Regions from separate parts of the Brevibacillus sp. AG162 genome, predicted to be linked through region 1. Evidence: predicted binding sites of a transcription regulator. Region 1 holds the regulator's gene; each other region holds the start of a gene.
The links. The regulator LexA, encoded in region 1, represses DNA repair genes until DNA is damaged. The targets are predictions, from matches to a motif close to CGAACATATGTTCG.

Region 1 (6,702 bases):
CGGATTATATCATTTTGCTCGGATTGAATCGTAGCGACGATGTCTTTTAGCCTGCTATCGTTTGCCTGATTCAGATTGGCAGCCAAAAACTCATCAATGAAGCCCTCTTGCAAAAATTCGTCGGGATGCCCCATTTCGCGGTTAATCGTTTCTTTTACCGCTCCATCATAGATGCCGACGATCTTTCCGTCTTCAATCGCAAAATTACGCTTTAATCGAACTTCACCACGTACGATCTCGCGTCCCATCCGGTAAAACGCGTCTTTGCTCTCACCAGAGTAATAAAGACCGGCGATAGGCGCACGCCAATCTACGACGACAGAATCAAATGTATCGCTACGTACAATTCCTCGTTTTCCTATGTAGACCTGATCCAGCTCGTAGATTTCATCCTTCAAGAAATCCACTCTGCCGAAATAAGGCTTCTCTCGACCCTGATCTTCCAGGTAGCGCAAATCCTTTGCCTTTTTATAGTTCACGACCTGTTTCACATAGTCATCCGTTGCCTCGCGAATATCATTGCGAAGCTGCTCCATTTCTTCGTCGATCGCTGAAATGGTTTCATCCAGCTTTTTTTGTTCCAATTCATAATCACGATGCTGTGTACTCACATTCATTCCCCCTCACATGTATCGTGTCATTGAACGTATCAGGACCATTGCCTAGCCAACCATATTCCAACCGCACAAGAGAGTAGGCCGACTCCCAAACTGAGAAGAGCGTACAAAGTGCCACGCAACAGGTGACCTTCTCCCCAAAAAGAGACCACTTCCAAGGAGAAGCTAGAGAAAGTCGTAAATCCTCCCATGACACCCGTTGCAAATAAGAGATAGAGCGTTGGAGATAAAATGTCGCGTTCTTTCCCCAGCACGAACAAGATGCCGATGATCAAAGATCCACAAACATTGGCAATCCAGGTTCCCCACGGCCATCCCGGCTGATTCGCGAGCAAAGACAATAGGTAGCGCACAAGAGAGCCAACTGCTCCTCCAACCGCCACAGCTATCCACGCCATCGCTTTCCCTCCCCTGGCTATCAAAACCGTATGTATGTTACAGAAAAAGACACCCTAGCTTCAAGCGAGGATGTCTGTCGTATCAGTAATTGTTATCTTACTGTTTTGGCTTATTTTCTTCAAGGTCTTCCACATAACGGATGGAGTCCAAATTTGCTTTCAATGAAAGCTTAACGGCGTCAATATACTTTTGGCGCAATGCTTTTTGTTCGAGCTTTTCCTCTTCGGTCAAACCTTCTTCGCGAGATTTTTTGACCAATTCGTTAATGCGTTTAATTTCTGCGTCAGATACCACTGCTGGTTCCTCCCACTCTGTAGTAGTGCCGCTTCATTATACCACATACGAATGATCCCGCAAGACAGCCGAACACTTATGGGGTATCAGGAAGGATGAGAGTCTGACCCGGGTAAATCCTGTTGCTCTCTAAACCGTTCGCATCCTTAATCTCTATTATATAGTCACGAACATCCATATGCTGATTTGTATTGTATTGAACAGCTAATGACCATAGGCTATCTCCGGATTGTACAGTTACCTCTCTACCCTTTGGCTCCTCCATTGGCGAAGAAGCAAACACTAGTTCGGTCAACAAGTAAAAAAAGAGAGTAAATGTAATAAGAAACAAGAGAGCTTGTCCTCTCGTGATACCAAAACGAACACGGCGTTCTTCTTTTTTCTCGAAACGATTACGTACTGTCGATGAATTCATGATAATGGCCCCCTCACAAACATACGTTCTGATCACTTGTAACCTCATGATAAATGAGAACATATGTTCATGTCAACAAATAATCGAACTTATGTTTGTCGAACGCAAGCTCCCATGGTATAATATAGGAAAATATGTTCGAGAAATCAGGGGTGTCTTTCTATGTCAAAATTATCGAGTAGACAACAAGCCATCATCGAGTTCATACGAAAGGAAGTTCGTGATAAAGGATATCCGCCATCTGTACGTGAAATTGGAGAAGCTGTTGGACTAGCTTCCAGCTCAACGGTACATGGGCATTTGGCACGTTTAGAGAAAAAAGGCCTCATTCGTCGAGATCCTACCAAACCTCGTGCCATCGAATTGCTATCAGATGAAGATCGTTTTCAAGACAATTTCGAAGACTCTGTCGTCCGTGTGCCAGTAATCGGAAAAGTAACCGCTGGACAACCGATTACTGCCATTGAGGATGTGGAAGAATACTTCCCGCTTCCAGATAATATCGTGACTTCTGACAAGGTCTATATGCTGCGCGTCTCCGGGAACAGTATGATTGATGCCGGGATTCTCGACGGGGACTACGTAATTGTTCGCCAACAGCACGTAGCGAACAATGGTGACATTGTCGTAGCCATGACAGAAGAAGACGAAGCCACCGTCAAAAGATTTTTCAAAGAAAAGAACCACTTCCGTCTCCAACCGGAAAATGCCACGATGGAACCGATCATTCTGGAACATGTCACCATTCTCGGTAAAGTCATCGGTGTCTATCGACTCATTCACTAGTTTCCACGTAAAAAAGGACAGCCGAGGCTGTCCTTTTCGTTTTCTGTATGTTATCTGGCGATAAAAAACCAGATGATCATTGTAACTTGCAAAATGACTTTTACGACCGCACTGCCCAAAAATCCGATCAGTGAGCCTACGCCCGCTTTCACTGCTCGCTCCATTGACTGCTTCTGTACCATCAGTTCTACCAGAACGACAAATACGAACGGCAAGATCAGCATACCAAACGGTGGGAAAACGAAAATCCCGAGGATAATTCCGACCGCAGCCGCAACGGACGACCACTTGGACCCCCCGTACCTTTTCACGAAGTACATGTTCGTCAGTAAGTCAGCACCGTATAGCAGAATGCTTAGAACGACCATTCCCCACCAAAAGGATGCCGGCAATCCCGCTCCCGGATCTGCAATGAAAAAGTGATAGAGCAAAAAGCCCGCCCACAGCAAGATCGTATCAGGTAAAACGGGTAAAAAAATTCCTGCGATGCTTAGCAAGAACAATAACACAACCACGACCCACAAAAATATTTCCATCCACTACACTCCCTTCATCTAGGTATACGAGTAATGACCGATTTCGTTGCGTACTTATTCACTTTTGTCTAAACTATTTTAAAAGAAAGTAGACATGGAGGTAGTCTCATGAGAAATTGGCATGATCTCTCTTACTTGGGCAGAGGAACGATGCGCCAAAAAGCGGCGTGGGCAGCGATTCAACATACGCACATCATGAAAGTACTATCCGATTACCGCCCAGTGCTTGCCGGAACCATCCCATTAGACATTGATGTCAAGGAAAGCGATCTAGACATTATTTGCGAAAGTCATGATCTGGAACAGTTTGAGCAAGCTGTTCGTACAGCGTTTGGCTGCTTGCCCGGATTTGAAGTGACATACCTGGATGTAAAAAGTATTCCCACGTGCGTTATCTCGTTTTTCACAGCTGACTTTTGGTTTGAATTGTTTGCTCAACCGGTGGCTGTCGAAAAGCAAAATGCCTACCGTCATATGGACATTGAAGCACGATTGTTAGACATAGGAGGCTTGGATGCGTACCAACATATCAGATCTCTGAAGCAAAGCGGCATCAAAACAGAGCCTGCATTTGCTCGATACTTTCATATTCCGGGTAATGATCCCTATGAGGCATTGTTGCAATTGGAGCCGTTAACCGACCAGGAATTACGACAAAGAATTCAGCTCCTGCGAAAGGATTAATCTTCGAACAAAGAACCGATGTCTACTTCTTGAATACAGGAAGGATCATCATTTTTGGGACTGCCCACTTTGGTAGATACCGGATACACCGTCATCTCGCTGGAATCATAGGGGGTAAACAGTGACTGTAGCTGCAGCTGATCATACTTCTCCCGATCAAGCCATAAGTCCTCGTCATCTTTCTTTAAGATGACAGGCATTCGCTCATGTATATTCTTCATGAGCTCATTCGCCTTTGTCGTAACAATCGTGCAGGTATGTACTTTTTCTCCCTCTTGATTCGTCCACGTATCATACAGGCCAGCAAAAGCAAATGGTTCCCCGGTCTTCATCATGATCCGCATCGGTTGCTTCCCTGTAATGGCGTTCATCCACTCATAAAAGCTGTCAGCAGGAAGGATGCATCTCTTTCGGGCGAAAAGCTGTTTGAATGCGGGCTTTTCATTTAATGTCTCGCAACGCGCATTGATCATTTTGTAGCTGCTCTTCTCATCGGCAGCCCACGACGGCACTAACCCCCATCTCAACTGACCCATACGTCGCTCGCCACGATTAGCAATAATCGCTGGAATGAACTGACCCGGTGCAATATTGTACCGTGGCTTTGCATCAAATGGAATGACTTCGATTTGGAACCGTTCCTTCCATTTTTCCAAGTTCGTTACGAGAGTAAAACGGCCACACATGCTTTTCCCCTCACACCCTTCCATACTGGACGTCTGCTTTTTCTCTTCTACTTTACTGTTTCACCTGACGTGTCATTTCAAACCTTTTATGCGTGTGAAGTAAGCGGAAAACGAAAATGCTCTCTCTCCATTTTTAACGAGGGACGAACAAATAAGGCATCATCCGTCGTTGTCATCCATGCAGATTGGATCTTTTCATTCTCACTATCCGGCATAAAGTGAAAATGAATGATCGTTGTCTCAGCCGTTACCAAATGAGAAAGGACTGCTTCTATATCAACTGGTTTTTTACTTACTAGATCAAATACATGCAGGTGGTCATCTTCTTGTTCAAATAAGACAATCACATCCTCTTCTTCGACATAATAAATCGCATCCCGAAAAACGAGCAGAAAGTAAAACATCAACAGATGCTCGCTATCCTTGACGCCCAATTTCGATGAAACAGGAATTCGTTTGGCAGCAAATTCCTTCATGATGATAAAATCAACCTCATTATCAACATCTAGCTTGCGCAAGACCGACTTTTTTCCTACTTGCTTTTTCAAATCAGACGCCATTAAGCGAAAACTACTTTCCTGTACTCTCTCAAATCCGAACTTCGGATAAAAATCGAGCACAGTTTCGTTGGCAAACAAATAAATAAAATCGTATTCCTTCTCGCATGTTTGAAGAATATGGTTCATCAATTTCGCTGCCAATCCTTGGGTGCGATAAGCCGGGTGCGTCATGACCGTTCCGATCTGGAGTGCCTTATAGTCTTTACCATTGGATGTCACGACCATCTTACTGGCAGAAGCGTTGGCAATGACCTGGTCCCCATCCATATAGGAGTAGCAGACATAGTTGTCATTCCAAAAGCCCTTGTTATACCATTCTTTAAAATCGAGCTGAAAGATCAGCTTGGCGAGGTCATTAAAGCTTTCCTTGTATGTTTCGATATGCTTGTAGTCGCTAATCAAACGATATTCACCCATGTAAAAACCTCCCATTCTATTGTTAGTGCTGTTTGTCATCATCCATTCCTTTTCAGCAATCCCTTCTTTCCAATAAAAAAGACCACAAGAAGAATTCTCTTCTCATGGTCAAATTTATCGATGTGATAAAGACAGCTATCCCGAACAGAATAGATATCATGCACAAACGTGAAATTTGTTTTGATGAGATATAATGACTTCTAATCGCTTTTGGAAAAAAGGGGTAAAAAATAAACAAAGGGCATGCCCTTCATTTGACCTTTTCCCGTATAAAATTCAGTTAGAATTTTATTTAGCGATTGTCAGTTTCATCATATTCTATCAAAACCTCTTTTCACATTCGTTACCTTTACTATATTTGACTTTCAATAGGCTGTAAATGAGTAATTCATATGTTTTAGTTGCGTAAGTACCGTTATACAAAAAAGTCATTTTCTTATATAATTACAAATAGTCCCTTCGTATATAGGAAGGGAAAACCATACCTCGAGGGGGGTGTACCAATGGCGAATGCTCTCAATTTGCCACATACCGCAGCGGCTCATGCAAAGCCTAGAAATAGTGAGGCGATACTTTGCATGAGGTGGTCTTACGTTTAATCGAATCATCGCCTTCATTTGCGTATCTCATTTCCTATTTCTTGGCTTTGCCCCTTATTTGCCTATTTATAAATAAGGAGCGAGCAGAAATGAAATGTGTGAAAGCAAATTTAATCCTTCCTGAATCGTTACTCGCAGAAATTCAAAAGTACGTGCAAGGAGAAACCATTTACATTCCGAAGACAAAAGTAGCCCATCAAAGATGGGGGACGCGTACTGGCGGGAGAAAACTCCTGGATGAGCGGAATACGGCTATTAAAAGCAGCTTCCGGGCCGGGACGGCTATTTCTCAGTTAGCGGAGGAATACTTTTTGTCTACAGAGACGATTAAAAAGATCGTGTATACCAAATAGACGTTTATCAAGCACTGACGACCTTTCCATTCAGGTTGTCAGTGCTTTTTTATGGCGAGTTTTTTTAGGAAATGTCCTCCCCCCTTTCTCCTCTCTTGCAAACACGCTAAAGTAAAGAAGAACCCACATTACAAGACAGAAGCAAGGAGGAACCGAAAGATGGAACCTTTTATCCATACGCATCAGTATCACTTCATTAAATCACGCGTTCAAGCAATCATGAACGCCTATGCGACCAGTACAGACGTCAACGTGATTCGTGCTCGCAAAGAAATCGCCCATGAAGAAATCTTTCAGTTGTTCCCAAACATGACGGAAGAACAAAAAGAGATTTTGCAGCCGATTGACTCGATTAA
Region 2 (6,702 bases), on a different contig from region 1:
TTATTTTTTATGTTCTTTGCGTTTAACAGGCTCGACGGTGCAACTAGTGTAGATGGATACACCTTTATCCTTGTTCCAGAAGGAGTACCACTTAAATTTCCAGAACTAAATTATTCATGGATTGTTGATTTTGGAAACATTGCTGCTTTTATCCCTTTTGGAATACTGTTTCCCCTGTTGTATCGTGTACGATTTGGGAAGTTCATATCCTTGTTTGTCTTAGCGATTCTCGTTCTAGAAACTTTTCAGGCTTTAACCTATCTTGGTAGCTTTGATGTAAATGATGTGATATCCAATACATTAGGTGCAGCGATTGGCTATGTTGCCTATCGAGTTGGATTTTCTTCAAACATTTCTTATAAAAAGCTCATGGCTTCAGCTCTAACTATTGTTGTACTTATAATGGGAATCATGGTGGTCTCTGAAATCCTCAAAAAAAGAGAAGGCCCTATTCAGTCATTAACGGTTATGAAAGAAATGACAGGAACGACACCAATGACTGAGAACCTCCCAAGCTTCACCGTAGCAGGTGAGCGAATAGAGCCGAAAATGAACGTGTATAGCAGTGAAGGTGAATCCACCAAAACTTACAACTATATTCTGGGGAACAAAGAAAATGTCTGGCTTTCTTTCTATTTCGGCATTCCCGACAATGGAGACGCTAAGGGTGAAGCCAAAATCATCGTAGATGGACAAGAAATATCTCAGTTAAACGAACAATCCTATCAAGGGGCAGAAGCTTTAAAGGAGATGCCTTTTAACGAGGTAAACGAAATTACCATTATCGTTTCCGGAAACGCTAAGCTGTGGGATGTTGGAATCCGTGGAATGCAACATTGGTGGGAGTGAGTAAAATAAACGAAACGAGCCTTAGAAGCGATTCTAGAGGCTCGTTTTTCTTTGACTATTTTGTTGTTCAGAAAAGCAATTAGTCGATCTTCGCTCTCTCTTATTTACCTTGATTCGCTTCTTTCTGATAAGCCACCGCGATTTTTGCAGCTACTTCAGCATTGTGCTTCACTAGCGCGATGTTCGTTGCCAAGCTCTTACCTTCTGTCAGCTTTTTCACTTTATCGAGCATGAATGGCGTTACCTGTTTCCCTGCAATGTTGTTTTCTTTTGCTTCTGCGAGTGCTTTCTGGATCACAGCCTCGATTTCCTGGTGGTTGAGTGCATCTGATTCTGGTACTGGGTTCGCGATAATCATACCGCCTTTGAGGCCGAGATCCCATTTGGTGTTCATCATCTTACCGACTTCTTCTGGTGTATCGATGCGCATGTCTACGCCAAATCCGCTTTCGCGAGCGAAGAAGGATGGGAATTCATCCGTGCGGTAGCCTACAACTGGTACACCTTGTGTTTCCAAATATTCGAGTGTGCGGCCGATATCGAGGATCGATTTCGCGCCTGCGCATACTACAGCGACATCTGTTTGCGCCAGCTCAGTCAGGTCAGCAGATACGTCCCAAGTGATTTCGCCTTCACGGTGTACCCCGCCGATACCGCCAGTTGCAAACATGTGGATGCCAGCCATCTCAGCTGCGATCATGGTAGCGGCTACTGTAGTCGCACCGATTTTACCGCTAGCCAAAATGTAAGCAAAGTCGCGACGGCTTACTTTTGCTACATTTTTGTTCGTCGCAAACTCTTCCAGCTCGCTGTCAGTCAAGCCGATTTTGATTTTGCCGTCCATGATCCCGATCGTAGCTGGTACAGCACCGTTGTCGCGAATGATTTGCTCTACTTCTTTTGCCATTTCAATGTTTTGCGGGTATGGCATACCGTGCGAAATAATCGTCGTCTCCAGCGCAACTACCGGCAGGTTGTTCTCCAGTGCGTGGCGTACTTCCTCAGTAAAGGTCAAATATTGTTTCATCTCTTATCGCTCCTTTTCGAATTGTTCTACGGCCAGTTCCAATTGTTCTGCTTTTAATAGAGGAGATACGGACTGCTCTGTTTGCAATGTCAGAGCGGATGCTGCCAATCCAAGGCGGCACGCTCTCTGGAAAGACTCTCCGTTTACAATGCCATACAAGAGTCCCGACGCGAACGCATCTCCTGCACCTGTTACATCTACTACTTGCGTTGGATACGGAGACATATGCTCCTCGACGTCCTCGGATTGATAGTAAATGCCTTCTTCACCCAAGGTCACGATGACGTGCTTGACGCCTCGTTCCCTGATCTTGCGGCAAGCCTCGGCGCATTCTTCGATCGTCGTGATCTTTATGCCAGCCATCAGCTCGGCTTCTTCGCGATTCGGCAAAATCGCTTCTACTCCGTCCAATTGCTGTGGGAGCTTCTTTGCTTTAATGGAAGAGACCGGGTCAACGAAGAGCAGGATGTTTTCTTCCCGGCATCGTTCGATGATGTAGGCCAAGCAGTCCGCCGGAATGTTTGTATCGATGAAAACCACGTGGGCTGCTGCAATGTGCGACCATTTTTCCGCGAACATCTCCGGTGTAAGCGCATCGTAAATATCCATGTTCGCCAAGGAAACAACCATCTCGCCATCGATATCGAGAAGCGCCGTATACGTTCCCGTCCGCTGTGTAGGCAGTCGCCACACTTGGCTGATGTGCACCCCGTGTTTTTTCGTCTCCTGCAAGAGCCATTCGCCTTCCTTGTCCTCACCAATGCTGGTGATGAGGGACGTATTGCAGCCAAGACGACCGAGGTTCTCCGCGATATTCCGTGCCACCCCTCCACACGATTCCATAATCGTTACGGGATTGGATGAGTGTAGACGCACCTGTTGCTTGCCACGTGCTTTGCGGTCTAGGTTGGCCCCACCAATACAAGCAATCATTCCTTCATCACGAAGTACATAAGCCCGTCCTTTGATTTCCCCGCGTTTGGTCAACTGTGCGATGTAGCCAGCTACCGCTGAACGTGAGATGCCAATCAGATCAGCCAGCTCTTGTTGCGTGATAAAAGGATTTTGCCGGATATGATGAAGGATCTGCATGTCTTTTTCCACGGTCATCCTCCTTTCTTCTGTTTCGCTTTCACAGCTCGTTTACAAACAAAAGTTTATCACTAAGACAACTGTTTGTACAGGCGTTTTCATTTTATTTTTTATCTCAATTTGACAAATCTGAATATGATCATGTAGGATTATCTTAAATTCAAGATATCCAAGTTTCGATGTAAAGGAGGGTCCATATGTCTGACAAATCACTGCGAAATGATCCCCTCGATCTTTTTGTAGTTTTATCGAGGTCATACAACTGGGTTACCGCTCACTCCAATCGTCACATTCGCGAGCATGGACTTAATCCAACTGAATTCGGGGTACTAGAGGTATTATTTCATAAAGGTCCTCAACCATTGCAGCAAATTGGCGAAAAAATATTGATCTCCAGCGGAAACATCACATACGTTGTGGACAAACTCGAGAAGAAGCAACTGCTCATTCGCAAGCCCTGTTCGGAAGACCGCCGCGTCATTTTTGCGGAACTCACGGAAAAAGGGCATCAATTTTTGTCTGAAATCTTCCCCCCTCATCAACGTGCCATTGAGAAAGCGATGGAAGGTCTCACACTAGAAGAACAGCGTCAAGCAATCGAGCTGCTAAAAAAGCTGGGACGCACTGCTCAGGCTACTTATTAGATGAGCAGTCCCCGCTCTTCACCACAATCGTTTCAAAAAAGTGTTGACAAAAGATCTGATACGTAATAATCTTAAAATCAAGATTTACACATTAAAAGTTAGTGACTTACTAATCGGAAGGGGAATATGATTTTCATGAGTAAAGTACTTTTTATCAAAGCAAACGATCGCCCAGTTGAGCAGGCTACCAGTGTAAAGCTGTACGAAGCTTTCACCAAAGCATACAGAGAAACACATCCAAACGACGAAATCGTTGAGCTGGATCTGTTTGCTGAAAACCTCCCTTATTACGGGAACGACATGCTGACTGCTATGTGGAAAGCAGGAAACGGCATCGAGCTGTCTGCTGATGAGCAAAAACGTGCCGACTTGGTTAACAAATACCTGAACCAGTTTACAGAAGCAGACAAAATCGTATTTGCTTTCCCTATGTGGAACTTCACTGTTCCTGCTGTTCTGCACTCCTATATGGATTACCTCTCCCAAGCAGGCAAAACATTCAAGTACACAGCTGAAGGTCCAGTTGGTCTGATGGGCGACAAAAAAGTAGCGCTGTTGAGCGCACGCGGTGGCGTTTATTCCGAAGGGCCTATGGCTGAAATCGAAATGGCAAACAAATACGTTCGCACGCTCCTCGGCTTCTGGGGCATCAGCAATGTATCGGAAGTGATTGTAGAAGGTCACAACCAATTCCAAGACAAAGCAGCTGAGCTTGTTGCAGCTGGTGTAGAAAAAGCAGCAAAACTGGCGGAATCCTTCTAAGGCCCGCCAGCCTTTTTGGACAATATCTTAAATTAAAGATACACTAATTAAAAACAATTAAGGAGAGATGAAAAGTGTTGGATACTGGATTATTGTTGATTCGTTTGGTCATCGGTTTGACGTTTGCAGGTCATGGTGCGCAGAAACTGTTTGGCTGGTTTGGCGGTTATGGTTTGAAAGGAACCGGCGGCTGGCTGGAGTCTATCGGAGTGAAACCTGGCGTAGCGATGGCCTTTGTGGCTGGATTGTCTGAGCTCGTTGGCGGTCTCATGTTTGCAGCAGGCGTAGGTATCTGGCCAAGTGCTATTTTGCTCGCTTTCACAATGCTGGTTGCCATTCTGAAGGTACACGGTCAAAATGGATATTGGGTCACACAAAACGGATTCGAATACAACCTGACGTTAATCGCAGTTGTTATTGGTGTGGCGTTGATCGGTCCAGGCGCATACGTTTTGTTTTAATGGTGACTCCTCACAACCCGTAAGCCAGCAATCGTATTAAGGGAGGAAACATCAGTGATGGAAATCCGCGTCTACACACAGAACGAGCAAGCAAAAGGACATTTTGGCGACGGTGAAATCGTAGAGAATAAACCAATTGGCTTCCCTCATGAAGGCTCCGTTGTCAAACGGGTAGGACCACTTTTTTACTGGGCATGGGCAAAATCACTGAAGACATTTGAAATTCCGCTGCACCCTCACTCCGGCTTTGAAATTTTGTCGTACGTCCTCACAGGGACAGTCGGACATCGGGACACGCTCGGAAATCTTCAAGAGGTGTCGACAGGCGGCGCACAGATCATGCAAACGGGTTCAGGCGCGTACCATGCAGAAGAGCTTGGCAAGGATACGGAAATGTTTCAAATCTGGTTTGAACCGCATCTCGCACAAACGACGAAGCAACCCCCGACTTACCATCAGTATGATCATGAGGAGTTTCCGTCTGAGGATGCTGATGGTGTGCAAGTAAAACACATCATCGGATCGTCTGCGCCGATTCAGTTGGTCACAGATTCCTTGATGAGTGACATCACGATTCCCGCTGGAAAGTCGTATGCAAAAGAACTCCCGGCTGGTTATGCTCATGCAGTCGTCATCGTGGAAGGGAACGGAAGCGTTGCAGAGAAAACAACGATCAGCGAGAACCACACCCCGGCAACCAAAGGTGACTTTGTCGTTCTCTCCTCCAAGGAAAACAGCACAGCCATCTACCAAGCATCAACGAATGCTCCGCTCCGACTGGTGTTGATTCAAGTACCAACTGAGGTTGATTATCCGCTCTATCGTAAATAATCTACTCTTCCAAACGCCCTTATCCTATTATCAAGCCCGACCGTCACATTTTTGTGACGGTCTTTTTCGTATAAACTCCGCCTACTCATGGGACATTAACGAGGAAATCGTTAACAATTTTTGGTGCCGATCAGAAAGGAAGTTGAACGTGGAAGATATCGTGATGACTCGAGCCATATTCGGGACAACTATGGCCTTTCACATTATTTTTGCGACCTTGGGCGTGGGTCTCCCGCTCATGATCTTGCTGGTGGAGCTCCTCTTTTGGCGGACGCGTGACCGCGATTACGAGATTATGGCCAAACGCTGGACAAAGGCCCAGGCGATCTTGCTCGGTGTCGCGATCCCCTCTGGAACGATTGCTGGGGTCCAGCTCTCCCTGTTATGGCCAGGGTTCATGGAGATTGTCGGCAAGGTGATCTCGCTTCCTTTTCAGATCGAAATATTCGCTTTCTTCGTGGAAGCCTTATTTATGTCCATCTACGTCTACGCGGCTCACCGCCTATCCCGCAACATGCGTTTGTTGAGTTTGTTCATGGTTTTGCTTGGTGCGACAGCCTCTGCGATCCTGATTACGAATGTCCACGCCTTTGAAGGCACGCCCACTGGCTTCCGGATGGTCGATGGGCAGATTGTCGACGTGGACCCGTGGAAAGCTTTTTTCAATCCCAGCTTTATCGTGACGGCAGGTCATGTAACTGTTTCTGCTTATATGACGGGGGCATTCATCGTCGCTGGAGTGGCAGCGTGGAAAATGCTGCGCGCCGAAAAAGGCAGCCGCGTTTATTTGTATCATCAAAAAGCACTCTTGGCCGGCTTGATCGTAGGTGGCACCTTTTCCCTTTTAACCGCTTTGAACGGTCATGAATCTGCACAGCTTTTGCATAAATACCAGCCGGAAAAGCTGGCAGCTGCGGAAGGACTGTTTGAAACACAAGCATACGCCCCGCTCGCGATTGGCGGCTTTACCGATCCCGAGACGAAAGAAGTCAAATACGCGATCGAGATTCCATGGGCGCTCAGCTTCCTTGCAGCC
Region 3 (6,702 bases), on a different contig from region 1:
TTCCATCGCATGCGGGCCCATCACCACAGAACGCAAATACATTCGATGCGTCGTTTTTAAATGGAAAACTCCCGTTATCGGGAGTTTTTTGTGGGACAAGTCAAATGAATGCCCGAGGCAATCGTATGAAGAAATGGCTTTGTTCTTATGGTGATTCCGTGCTCATGCCCATTCACGAAAACTGGGGAATGCTGATTGGACTTCCATCTGCGTTTTGACTGATCCAATAGGGAGCCTCTTGATCAGCATGCAAATAGAAAAGCCACCCGGCGCCCGAGTGGCTTCATCCTATTTACTAAAAAAACTGCCCCCGCTGCGAAAAACTACCGATTCTGCGGTTGCTTCGTCCGATAAAACTCATTAAACAACTTCATTAACGCTCGCTTTTCGATACGGGATACATACGAACGAGAAATGCCCAGCTCACGCGCAATTTCGCGCTGTGTCTTTTCTTTGTCCTGATCCAGCCCAAATCTGCCGATGATGACCTCTTTTTCACGCTCATCGAGGGTTGCACAGCGTCGACCACTTCGTCGGTTTCTGTGCCGAGGACGTCGATCAAGGTGATTTCATTCACCCTATGTGTTTATCTGTTTTTTGAATAAGCTTTGGACTTAATGAAAGGTACACACGAGAATCAAAGTTTATTCTCATCAGGGTATAACTCGCTTTACTGTTACAGTTCCAATGATTAAGAGATAACTATAATGTCGTATATGAAAAAGAAACTATTTCTCCATTTTTAAAAAATCCTATAATTAGGCATATTTTAAAAAAACAGATAAATAGCTGTTTTAGATTTTGATCAGTCACAGGATACAGTCACATACAATCCGACGGATTGGCAGTTTGTTAGGGAAGAATTGACCAGCGAAGAGGCGAAAAAGGAGGCTCAAGCCTTCGATAATCTACTCACTCAAAGAGCTACGGAGATCGTTGCCGACACTGGCGTAGATTTGTCTAAATACGCGCAATTGAAAAAGCCGACGTTTGGAAAATGGACAAAGACCTATTCAAAGAGGTTAAAGAGCTGACTAGCAATCTTTCAGTGGGCGATAAAATGCCTCAAATCCATTTACACGAATCCGGCGAAAGTCTGTACGTACTGCGGCAATATGCGGATGGAACGAACACAGCTGTAGAGTTCGTACTGGAAAACGGCAAGTGGGAAAAGCAGTAGTATAGGTATTAGTAAAGAAACCCGTCCCCTCAAAACAGGGACGGGTTTGCTATTTCTTGAACACCTTATGAACATTCCCCTGAGCATTCCTTTGATTTGAATTTATTCCTTTTACTGTTTTGCTCAAATCATCGAAATGTAATATATTTCTGAAGTAATTTGTTTTATTATCCATTTTTAACATTTCAAGGGGGATTATAATGATTTTAACAAAGAGGTTCAGCAAGCAATTCTTTAGCTTTGCTCTTATGTTTTCCATTTTATTTTCTGGCCAGAACATTGGTCATGCGGAGGATCAATATACTAAGGATTTGATTCCTACAATGACAAGCCACTCATCACCAGAGGGAATCGCAAGTGCAAGTAGTGAAAACCAAGAACAACAAAAGTATTTTGCTTATTTGGCTTTTGATGATACTACAATTCCTGATGGCTTTGATGTTTGGGCTTCACTAACTACATCAAATGAGTGGTTACAATTTGAATTTACCTCAAAGAAACAAATACAAAAATATACTTTGGAACCCAAAAATTATGCTCATTCAGGTAGTCCGACTGATGGTATGTCACAGGCACCAAAAGATTGGCAATTTCAAGCATGGAATGGAGCCGATTGGATCGTTTTAGATTCACAATCGGGTATCACGGACTGGGTTCCAGGCACCAAGAAAGAATTTATGTTCAACAACTCAAATAGCTATAACAAGTACAGAATTTTTATTACTGCGAACAATGGTGGATGGGCGATTTCATTAGGCCAAATGGAAATGATGGAGAAAATTAATTCAACCCCAGACCCTGATCCAGAACCAATTCCAACTGGTGATAACGCACTTCTTGTAATTAAAATGATCAGTGGACTTGAAAAAGAATTTGAGCTGACTGCATCCGAAGTACAGGACTTCATTGACTGGTACAATGACCGCGCTGACGGTAGAGGAAAAGAAACATACATGTTCGATAAGGACTTTAACAAAGGGCCGTTTACCGCTCGAAAAGATTATGTAGCTTTCAGTAAGATTCAATCCTTTGAAGTAATGGAATATACCAAATAACATGCCGAGGCACCTCCTATAACAGGAAGGTGCCTCGTACATTCTTAACGCTCGTCTATGCTGAAAGAATATAGTCTACGAATACTGGCGATGAATGGATTATCAGCTTGCTCGAGCAGCGTCAGGTATATAAATTCCATATATCATCACCACTACAATTGTATCAATACCAAAAGACACATGCGCTGGTAATTACTCGTAAGTACCTTCATAATGACCAGGAAAGGGATTTTCCTTGTTGTTTATTCAAAGTTCGTTTACCTTGGTGTTTTTCGGTGCCCAGTTAGAAAAGGTATCCTCAATTATCTACAACTGCTTCTCAATTTGAATAATCTACCTTTGTATCAATTTCTTTTCTCAGCTTTGGTCTGATGAAGACTCCCCCGAACAAATGGACGAATTTAAACCGACTGCCCAAATAGGTAAGGACACAGGAACATACAATCGTAAGTATAAATAACATTACTAATCCTGAATCTCCTACTCTCAATCCTTTGAAGTGAAACAGTTCACTAATGATCAAAGGATGGATCAGGTAAATGAAAAAGGAATGGGTAGAGAACCAACAGACCGAGTGTAATACCTTCCTTGGCCAACCAGTCATGCTTGTAGACAGCCTGTACATGAACAAGGCGCTTACAACCGTGTATAACAAAGTGCTCGGCTTAGTTGAGGAGGCAAAAGTGTCCGTCCATTTACTATCGACCACCAATACGATCAGAGAGGCTAACCATGGTACAAACGTTTGCCAGAGCGTCAGCTTTCCGACAAATGCTGAGAATTTATTAAATCTCATTGCCACGAACATTCCCAAAACGAAGTAAAACACCCATACAGGAAAAAGAATAACATAAGGTACCTTGATGCTAGGTAGTACGATGAGTTGGTTGGCATGTAAATAAATTGCCATGTGCATTACTAAGGTCGATATAAACGAAACTGTTAGCGTCCAATTCGTCTTCGTCCGTAGAAGACTCTTCAAGAATGGATATATTAGATAGAGTTGGCAAATGATCACCAAGAAATATAGGTGAACGTAAGCCGTACCTTTCACCATATGCTTCCCTAGCGTTGTTAAAAGAACCCAGGGTTCGACTGACCCAAGATTGTATTGCTGGGCATAGGTAAAGTAAAGTATGCTCCAGATCAAATACGGTAGTAAGATCTTATTATACCGCCTTTTAAAAAACTCTCGTTTCCCTATCCTCCCCCGGTCACTTAAGGCAAGACTTAACCCTGAAAGTAGAATAAACATTGGTACAGCGAAACGCGCTACCTGATTCCAAGCAAACGCCATAACACTAGTTTCTACATAACTCGCTGTTACATGGATTAAGATTACTGCAATAGCACTGATAGCCCTTAGATAATCAATCTCTTTAATTCTCGTATGAATGCACCTTCTCTTCTCTCTATGTTGTGGACCTCTGCAACAGTTTTCCATTCATGATAATAGCATTCTTTTGTAAATATCGGAAAGTGTGGCTATTTTGCCCTACCAAAAATAAACAAAAGACCAGTCTCTGCTTTTTTACAGATACGGGTCGTAGTTTTTTCGAAGACATTCAATTTGTACTTTCTCTTTTTATATGTAGCTATCTTTCATAAAATCTAAGAAAGGAGTTTTCCTCGTTGTTTCGTCTATTTCAACGTGAACGAGTCTCGTACGCGAGTCAAGAACCGTGATTCGCCCCCGCACTTTCTCCGACATCCCCCATACAGTTAATGACCTCTCATCGCCATCACTTTTGCTTCTACGAGCTGATTCCCCAATTCCTCTAATTCAAACTCGTCTCGATTAGGTCTTTTTGGTGTAGATGCTTGTGCCATCTATTGAACCCCCTAGCTTCTAACATCACTAATGGTATCCATCGGAATCCATTGGACATCTTCATCTGTAAGCAACTTTACCTTTCTGCTATTCGTATCTACCCACTCAACTTTTCTCCACATCCTGCACGTAGTTCCAATGCTATTCTCCTTATGTTTCCACCAAGTATTCGCGACAGCATAGTTTTCTCGTCCTGCGTTTCTAAATTGGTAATGAAACGATTCAAGCTCATCCTGCCCAAGTATAGGCATGGGTACGAGTTTGTCGTCTTCTTTCATTTGCAGGTATAGTTCACGTTGCTCCGGTAATACAAACCGTGATGGTCCGAATAAGTTTTCGATTTTCTTTGCCATTATAACCGTCCCTTTCGTTCCCACGTTTCAAATACTTCCATCTTGTAAGGTTCCGACCTTTGCCACTCGATGTATTCTTCGCCAGATACTTTTATTACCGCCATTACTTCTTCGTGGCTTCGTCCGGTCTTTACGCATATCTCATCGACACTCGGAGGTCTCGGTTTCATTGCTGAATAATTTCCAATAATCCGAAGCACCTTACGCTCAACATCAGATAAGGCCATAATAACCACTCCCACGAAAACAGGAACGTTTGTTTGTGTTTTATACGAACAGATTGCGAACATGCAAATAAAAAAACCTCCATGTGGGAGGCCTTCTATCAATTCGGTTTTGTATTTAAACCCTTGCTACGATTGGGTTGATGTAGGAACCAGCCTTAGCTAATCACCAGGGCGAGTTAATTTGCAAGATTAAAACACTTGCCCTCGCGTGTTTGCGGGGGCAAGTCTAGTGTCATTAATTTTAGTCAAGTTCTAATTGACTTTCACTTTTTACTTGCAATCCTTTAGCCACTCCGTTAGGAAACTGCAACTTACCTTCTTCTTCGAGGAATTTCCCTTGATAACCCCCTTTAATTACGTACGCGTCTTCGGCAACGGGACCTTCATATTTTTCTAAGTATACATACGCTTTTTCACCTGATTCGAATACTTCATTGCCTTCAAAAGTATACTCTGTTCCATCTTTATATCCGCCGGTCTCTAGTATTTTGATCACACTTTCCGGATCTACATCACCCTTATACACTTGCTTGACTTTTGCATCACTAAGGGTAAAAACGACGTTTTTATACTGGAAGCTCTCCGATTCATTGATTTCAACCTCGGCAATCACTTCAGCGCTTTCATTAAGCTTTTGGATACTGTCGAAACCCTCTACTACATCTCCCGATACATCTACTTTTTTTATTATCTGCTTATCGCTTTTTGCTGGATTATGAGATGTTTGGTCGTAAGCATGACTCGTTTCGATTTTATTAGAATCTAAAAATAGATAGCCCCCACAGACAAGAACACCTAATGCAAGTGTTGATAATATGATTTGTCTTTTGTTCTTCATTATATTTTTCATTCTTCCTATATGAGATTAATTCACTTTACATTATTATAACCAGCAATTTAATCGTCTCCAGGCTCTTTTACTTTCCGCCCATCTTTAGTAGTAGACATGACTTGTTGAGGGTCTTTAGCATGGTCTAAGCCAAGAACATGACCGAGTTCGTGAGCAAAAACACCTTTTTTTTACTTGCACTCATATCGTCTATGTAATAAGAGTTGGGACTCATCGAGGCATTTCTAATAATATCTGATCCATCGTACGGAGTAACTGATGTTTCGGCAGTCCAGCCTGTTTTTCCATAGTCCTCCTCTTTAAAGATGAACACTCTGCTCTTTTTTGTATCTCACCCAAAGCCTATATGTTTTTCTACAGCATTATTCCATGAGGCTAAAGCGTCCTTGAACTCGTCTTCGTAATCACTACTCATATCATCAGCGTAGTTAAACCTAACTACACTCTTATCCCAATAGTACCCTGTAGTGGAATAAGCAGAAGCGTTGTTTGGTACGGACAGTAAAGTGACAATTGATAAAAATCCTAGCAATAATGAGGTGCCTTTTTTCATTTCACTTCCTCTGTTTCTATTTTGTTACAAAAGATAGAATACTATAACGCTCTCGAGCTGTAAATATGTGGAATTTTACCTCTTACTTACTTTGACGAATAATTCTCGCTCTTGTTTCACAACTAGTTCACCAATTTCTTCAGGGGAGTTGCTTTACTTGATGTCAACAAAAATGCCCTAAAACGCCTTTCGAACTTTTTCGTAATACTGGATTGGATGTGGATATGATCGGTCGAAAAAACCAAAGCATTGCCTTAGACGTTAGCGTAATATAAATGAAGCTCATGGCGAGGCAGGACTACTTGAAGAGCCAAGAGGGAAAGGAAGTACAGGTCGAAGACCTTCTGGAGAATTGTCCGTTGAAGAAAAGCTAATACGTGCTGAAGCACGTATATACTATTGAAGGCTGAGAACGACCTACTAAAAAAGCTCGAGGCGCTCGAGAATCAGAAGATACAGAGGAGAAGCTAACGCCCTCCGAGCGCAATCAGATCATTAACCATGTCATTCGTCATTACAGCTTGCGACGTATCACACGTTATTTGTGCAAGGTAGCTCGCGTCAGTTCAAGTGGCTATTATCGCTGGATAAGTAACGAAGAAACAAAACAGTTACGTGAGAAATCGGACGAGCCTGATCTTTTGCTGATCAAA

Region 2: FB479_RS26700 (carbohydrate kinase) is a predicted target of LexA. The motif match lies at 3,023-3,036, and genes of this name have one in related genera.
Region 3: FB479_RS05445 (YolD-like family protein) is a predicted target of LexA. The motif match lies at 4,669-4,682, and genes of this name have one in related genera.

Annotation. Positions count from the first base shown of each region.
Region 1 is NZ_VFNO01000001.1:784,861-791,562, reverse strand. Features, by position in the region: gene FB479_RS03895 (HelD family protein) at 1-611, opposite strand, end outside; gene crcB (fluoride efflux transporter CrcB) at 650-1,015, opposite strand; gene FB479_RS03885 (DUF896 domain-containing protein) at 1,113-1,310, opposite strand; gene yneA (cell division suppressor protein YneA) at 1,387-1,725, opposite strand; gene lexA (transcriptional repressor LexA) at 1,888-2,511, shown strand; gene FB479_RS03870 (DUF456 domain-containing protein) at 2,562-3,047, opposite strand; gene FB479_RS03865 (DUF4269 domain-containing protein) at 3,156-3,731, shown strand; gene FB479_RS03860 (SOS response-associated peptidase) at 3,728-4,417, opposite strand; gene FB479_RS03855 (GNAT family N-acetyltransferase) at 4,504-5,394, opposite strand; gene FB479_RS03850 (CD3324 family protein) at 6,083-6,346, shown strand; gene FB479_RS03845 (FusB/FusC family EF-G-binding protein) at 6,506-6,702, shown strand, end outside.
Region 2 is NZ_VFNO01000012.1:162,960-169,661, forward strand. Features, by position in the region: gene FB479_RS26690 (VanZ family protein) at 1-849, shown strand, start outside; gene FB479_RS26695 (pseudouridine-5'-phosphate glycosidase) at 950-1,876, opposite strand; gene FB479_RS26700 (carbohydrate kinase) at 1,880-2,980, opposite strand; gene FB479_RS26705 (MarR family winged helix-turn-helix transcriptional regulator) at 3,166-3,612, shown strand; gene FB479_RS26710 (FMN-dependent NADH-azoreductase) at 3,748-4,374, shown strand; gene FB479_RS26715 (DoxX family protein) at 4,449-4,835, shown strand; gene FB479_RS26720 (pirin family protein) at 4,893-5,666, shown strand; gene FB479_RS26725 (cytochrome ubiquinol oxidase subunit I) at 5,830-6,702, shown strand, end outside.
Region 3 is NZ_VFNO01000002.1:128,744-135,445, forward strand. Features, by position in the region: gene FB479_RS05415 (hypothetical protein) at 1-60, shown strand, start outside; partial or broken gene FB479_RS05420 (sigma-70 family RNA polymerase sigma factor) at 324-574, opposite strand; gene FB479_RS05425 (hypothetical protein) at 998-1,180, shown strand; gene FB479_RS30850 (discoidin domain-containing protein) at 1,381-2,235, shown strand; gene FB479_RS31220 (acyltransferase) at 2,555-3,679, opposite strand; partial or broken gene FB479_RS05440 (YolD-like family protein) at 3,821-4,065, opposite strand; gene FB479_RS05445 (YolD-like family protein) at 4,078-4,419, opposite strand; gene FB479_RS05455 (hypothetical protein) at 4,888-5,484, opposite strand; partial or broken gene FB479_RS31225 (hypothetical protein) at 5,544-5,645, opposite strand; gene FB479_RS05465 (hypothetical protein) at 5,828-6,049, opposite strand.